2 regions of the Ruminococcus sp. AM26-12LB genome follow, and region 1 is predicted to be linked to the other one. Evidence: riboswitches for the same ligand, from Rfam matches in the RefSeq annotation. Region 1 holds a riboswitch; the other holds the start of a gene.
The links. A riboswitch is a leader RNA that binds a small molecule or an ion and turns the genes downstream of it on or off. The one in region 1 is predicted to bind ZMP and ZTP.
Positions count from the first base shown of each region.

Region 2: it holds a riboswitch for ZMP and ZTP, as region 1 does, so the genes downstream of both, DW694_RS11315 (formate--tetrahydrofolate ligase) here and DW694_RS02480 (IMP cyclohydrolase) in region 1, are expected to answer to the same signal.

Region 1 is NZ_QUJX01000003.1:44,380-47,587, reverse strand. Features, by position in the region: gene DW694_RS02485 (phosphoribosylaminoimidazolecarboxamide formyltransferase) at 1-580, opposite strand, end outside; gene DW694_RS02480 (IMP cyclohydrolase) at 619-1,332, opposite strand; ZMP/ZTP riboswitch at 1,419-1,500, opposite strand; gene DW694_RS02475 (peptidoglycan recognition family protein) at 1,598-2,314, opposite strand; gene guaB (IMP dehydrogenase) at 2,427-3,208, opposite strand, start outside.
Region 2 is NZ_QUJX01000013.1:129,023-132,230, reverse strand. Features, by position in the region: gene DW694_RS11320 (sodium-dependent transporter) at 1-1,380, shown strand, start outside; ZMP/ZTP riboswitch at 1,622-1,703, shown strand; gene DW694_RS11315 (formate--tetrahydrofolate ligase) at 1,778-3,208, shown strand, end outside.

The DNA of each region.
Region 1 (3,208 bases):
CCTGGCGGCCCTGCTCAAAGGTGACTCCAAATACCTGTTTGTGCTCCAAAGGTTCTGGAACATAGTTTTCATCGATCTGGATCACATTGTAATTGCCTTTTTTCTTCTGCTTCAGAATTTCAAGAGCCTCCTCTGTATATCCTGGTGCGATCACACCATCAGAAACCTCTCTCTTGATCAGCATTGCGGTATCTTTGTCGCAGACATCAGAAAGAGAAATAAAATCACCAAATGATGACATACGATCTGCACCTCTTGCTCTTGCATACGCACATGCAAGCGGGGAAAAATTCTTCCAGTCCATATCACCTACCCAGTAGATCTTTGCCAGTGTCTCATTCAGCGGAAGTCCGATGGAAGCACCTGCCGGAGATACATGCTTAAATGAAGTTGCTGCCGGAAGTCCGGTTGCTTTCTTAAGGTCACGTACCAGCTGCCAGCCATTAAAGGCATCCAGGAAGTTGATGTATCCTGGTCTTCCGGAGAGTACCTGGATCGGAAGCTCACTTCCATCTGCCATATAGATCTTTGATGGTTTCTGATTTGGGTTACATCCGTATTTTAACTGTAATTCTTTCATGAAAAAGCTCCTCCGTTCTCTGTGATATCCCTATTTTCTTATTTATTCTTGTTTACGATCCTGGATTCATATTTTCCTGTCTCAATGTCAATAAAACGAACAAAGAGAGAAACTTTATTATCCTGGTTCAGGCTCTTCCAGAGGAGATCCGTAAACTCATCAATATCGCTTGGGATCTCTACCAGCTTCGGCTCTCCCTCGAAACTTGGAAGTGGATTTCCATCGCATTTATAAGTATGGATAAAACGTCCCTGTCCTGCCGCCGCATTCTCATAGGCAAATGTATAACGAAGACAGGAATCCGGATTTCCGTTATTGCTCTTTAAAATAGACATCGCATAATTGAATTTACCGTCTTCAACATGAAGAACACCTGAAATACGAGGTGTATAGTTCGGCGCATCCGGCTCAAACTCTCTGCTGCGGAGAGACTGTTCAAAGGTGAGCTGTCTGTCCATTCCCTCATAGATCGTATCTGTCTGATCACCGTTTGTTACGATGGTCTTATTTCCAAGGACACGTACCGGTGCATAAATGATCAGGCTCGGGTCTGTAAGCTTGGACGGATCAAAAGCCTGTGTACGGATTCCTTCCCCATCCTCAACAAAAATACGGTTTCTGCTGTTCTCGCTTCTTCCCATAATAAAATATGCAGTAACTGCATGTTTCCCGTCAGCGGAACGTCCGATCACAATTCCTCTTCCCGGATAGGAATTTTCTTTCAGTTCTTTTTCAAGTGAAAATGTCGTCATTTTTCACAGTCCTCCTTGTCTAATGTAAGGCCCGGGGCTTATCCCAGGATATGAACGGTAACAAAAAACCGCCTGGACACCCCTTATCAGGCTGCCCAGGCGGTCGGCTTCTCACTTCACTGCACTCCCTGTAGGTAATCCTACTTTCCGCCAGTCATGCAGCTTCTGCTGTTATACTACAATACTTCTTCTTAATTTTCAAGCCCCTATTTTCAGAAATTATTTTTCCAGACTTCTTGTTGCTCACAAAATAAACAATAACACTTTATTTCCCCTGTAATGCATAATCTGTCTGGATCTGTGCTGCAATGTCTGATTTCATCTGGATCCATGCATCGGGATTTTCCACGTAATACTTCGGACAGTCTTTACCTGTGACATCATAATGACGGATCACCTGATCCGAAGTCAGTCCAAAGCGTGTACAAAGCCACGCTGTCAGCTTTACCGCCGAATCATAGGTTGCTGTATTAAACTGCCCTGTTTCATCCGGATGGCAGCATTCAATGGATATGGTATCTACATTTCTGGAATTTGTGGCATAGGATATTTCTGAAGTGGGAATACATTGTACCACTTCTCCCTCCAAACCTATCACAAAATGACTGCTGACTTTGTTGTCCTGCGTTGTCGCAAGATTTTCAAAATAATTCCGGTTGGATATGGCAGTAGATCCCGGATTGGCCGTATAATGAATGGCTATATAATTTACCTGTTCGATAGAAATCTGTGGTCTGGAATAGGAATTCGGTGTCAGAAGCTCCACATCAATAAAAGGTGCTCCTTCTGCCTGCCATTGTTCCGGTCCGCCATTTCCGCTGGCATTCCCGGATATTTCTTCCTGTCCGGACTGAGTTTCACTCTGTTCCATGCGCATCTCAAAAAATGCGTATCCTAACGCACACGCAGCAAAAGCAACGATCACAATGATACATATCAGCACAATCCTCTGCAGGATCTTGATCGGGTTCTTTTTTCTCAAAGACTTCTTTTTTCTTCTGGAAGACCCGGAGGAAGTTTTCTTTACGGAAACAGGCCGCCCGCTATGGGACGGCCTGGGTGACTTTTTACCGGTCTTACCTTTTTTTCCTTTATTATTCATCTACACTGTAGTTTGGAGCCTCTTTTGTGATATGGATGTCATGTGGATGTGACTCCTTGAGAGATGCAGCGGAGATCTTAATGAATCTGCCTGTTGTTTTCAGCTTCTCAATGTTCTCTGCTCCGCAGTAACCCATACCGGATCTTAAACCGCCAATTAACTGGAATACGGTATCCTCAACGTGTCCTTTGTATGCAACACGTCCTTCAACACCTTCTGGAACAAGCTTCTTGGCGTTCTCCTGGAAGTAACGATCCTTGCTGCCGTTCTCCATAGCTGCAATAGATCCCATTCCACGGTATACTTTATATTTTCTTCCCTGATAGAGCTCGAATGTTCCCGGGCTCTCATCGCATCCAGCAAACATGCTGCCCATCATGCAGACATTGGCGCCTGCCGCGATAGCCTTGGTGATGTCTCCGGAATACTTGATTCCACCATCTGCGATGATCGGGATTCCGTAGCTGTTGGCTACTTCATAGCAATCCATAACAGCAGTAACCTGCGGTACACCGATACCTGCAACAACACGTGTGGTACAGATAGATCCAGGTCCGATACCAACTTTAACTGCATCTACACCAGCTTCGATCAGTGCCTTGGTAGCTGCTCCTGTTGCAACGTTACCTGCGATAACCTGAAGTTCCGGATATGCAGCCTTGATCTCGCGGACTGCTTTTAAGATATTCTCAGAATGACCATGTGCGGAATCAATTACGATTACATCCACATTCGCTTTCACAAGTGCATCTACACGTGCAAGTACATTGGCTG
Region 2 (3,208 bases), on a different contig from region 1:
TTTTCCGGCTCAATAGGCTTTGTCCTGGCGGCAGCCGGAAGTGCAGTAGGAGTTGGAAATATCTGGAGATTTCCATATCTCTGTGCCAAAGATGGCGGAGGACTTTTCCTGCTGGTTTATCTGGTACTGGTACTGACTTTTGGATTTGTACTGTTGACAACGGATGTAGCACTTGGGAGAAAGACAAAGAAAAATGCATTGAGAGCTTTTGAAGCACTTAATCCAAAGTGGAAATTTTTAGGACATTTAACGTTTCTGGTTCCGGCATTGATCATGACCTATTATTCTGTTATCGGTGGATGGATCGCAAAATATTTTTTTACTTATATTATTTCTGATGGGAAAGATGCGGCTTCAGAAGGATACTTTACATCATTTATTACATCAGATATTGCACCCGTTGTATTTATGCTGATTTTTCTGGCCCTGACTGCCTGGATCGTATTTCGTGGTGTGGAAAAGGGAATCGAAAAGTTTTCCAGGATCATTATGCCGGGGCTGATTCTTCTGATCGTGATCATTGCCATTTTTTCACTGACACTGTCCCATACTGATACGGATGGAACTGTCCGCACCGGTATGCAGGGGCTGGCGGTTTACCTCAAACCGGATTTTCATGGACTGACGGTAAAACGCTTCCTGGAGATCCTTCTGGATGCGATGAGCCAGTTATTCTTTTCCTTAAGTGTATCTATGGGAATCATGATCACTTATGGTTCTTATGTGAAAAATGAAGTTAATTTAAATAAAGCAACAAATCAGATTGAGATCTTTGATACCGGCGTTGCGTTTCTTGCAGGAATGATGATCATACCGGCTGTTTTTGTATTTCTCGGAAAGGATGGAATGGCTTCCGGCCCAAGCCTGATATTTATCTCACTGCCAAAGGTTTTTGATGCCATGGGAGTATTTGGCCGTCCGGTGGCAATTGCATTTTTCCTGATGATGGGATTTGCGGCACTGACTTCCTGCGTATCTGTCATGGAGACACTGGTTGCAAACTGCATGGAACTTTATCATAAACCACGTAAGAAAATGTGTGGTGCTGTCGGAATCTATTCTCTTGTTACAGCAGTACTGATCTGCCTTGGTTATAACAAACTGTATTTTGAACTTAAGCTGCCAAATGGTTCTGTTGGACAGCTTCTGGATGTGATGGATTATATCAGCAACAGTTTTCTGATGCCGTTTATCTCACTTTTGACAAGTATTCTGATCGGATGGGTGATCGGCCCTGATTGGATCATAGGAGAAGTGGAACGAAATGGGGAACACTTTAAACGGGCAGGGTTATATCGCTTTATGATCCGTTATGTAGTGCCGGTTGTAATGCTGATATTATTCCTGGTATCTACAGGATTTGCAGATTTGATTTCATAAGTGTGGTAATATGTTTATGGCGTCTGGACAGTCGCATTAACGGATGACCAGTACAAGATACGATTAAACAACAGAGGATTTGATGAAAAAAGATATGTACGAATGTTGGAGAGAAAACTAATACATAGAACGGAAATGATTCAGAAAATTAGACTTAGCTCACTTTAAAAGTGAAAAAAATAATTTGATAATTTCTTGACAAGTACTAATAAATATGTTAGTATTCAATTATCAAATTAATAAAGTCTTCGGTGACTGACGGAATTGTGGGATAACCACGAGGGAGCCGGAGATTCGATGAGTCGACCGTCTGGGCAGTATTTGAAGAAATTCAGATACTGCTCTTTTTTATGGGATAAAAAGATCCGGACGGTTGCTGCGGAGAAAGGAGAACATTATGGGATTCAAAAGTGACATCGAAATTGCACAGGAGTGCACAATGGAGCCAATTACCAAGATTGCAGAGAAAGCAGGTATTGATGACAAGTACCTGGAGCAGTATGGTAAATATAAAGCAAAGATCGACTATAATCTTCTGAAAGAAACAGACAAAAAAGACGGAAAGCTGATCCTGGTAACAGCCATCAACCCGACACCGGCAGGTGAGGGAAAAACTACGACAACCGTAGGCCTTGCAGATGGAATGCAGAAACTCGGAAAGAACGTTATGGTAGCTCTTCGTGAGCCATCCCTGGGACCGGTATTCGGTGTCAAAGGTGGTGCGGCAGGCGGCGGCTATGCACAGGTAGTTCCGATGGAGGATATCAACCTTCATTTTACCGGTGATTTCCATGCAATCGGTGCGGCAAACAACCTTCTTGCAGCAATGATCGACAACCATATTTTCCAGGGTAATGAACTGAACATCGACCCGAGAAAGATCACCTGGAGACGTTGCGTGGATATGAACGACCGTCAGCTTCGTAATGTAGTAGATGGACTTGGCGGAAGAACAAACGGTATGCCGCGTGAGGACGGATATGACATTACCGTAGCATCTGAGATCATGGCAGTTCTCTGTCTGGCAAGTGACATCAAGGATCTGAAAGAGAGACTTTCCAGAATCATCATCGGATATACTTACGGCAAGGTTGCTGAGCAGAAACCGGTAACAGCAGGAGACCTCCACGCAGAGGGTGCTATGACAGCACTTTTGAAGGATGCCCTGAAACCAAACCTTGTTCAGACACTGGAGCATGTTCCGGCAATCGTTCATGGCGGACCATTCGCAAATATCGCTCACGGATGTAACTCCGTAACCGCTACAAAGATGGCTATGAAGCTTGCTGATTATGCCATCACAGAGGCTGGCTTCGGTGCTGATCTTGGAGCTGAGAAATTCCTGGATATCAAGTGCCGTATGGCAGGTCTTACACCAAGTGCCGTTGTTATCGTAGCAACCGTACGTGCTCTGAAATATAATGGTGGCGTTGCAAAAGCAGATCTTAACAATGAGAACCTTGAGGCTCTTGAAAAAGGTATCCCGAACCTTCTGAAGCATGTAAGCAATATCAAAAATGTATACAAGCTCCCATGTGTGGTAGCTATTAACGCATTCCCGACCGATACCAAGGCAGAGCTTGATTTTGTGGAAGCAAAATGCAAGGAGCTTGGCGTAAACGTAGCACTTTCCGAGGTATGGGCAAAAGGTGGCGAAGGCGGAATCAAGCTTGCTGAGGAAGTGATTCGTCTTGTTGAAGAGCCGAATGATTTCACATATGCTTATGAACTGGAAGGCTCCATCGAGGACAAGCTGAACCAGATCGTACAGAAGGTTTACGGTGGAAAGAAAGTGGTTCTTACAGCAAATGCCCAGAAGCAGGCGAAA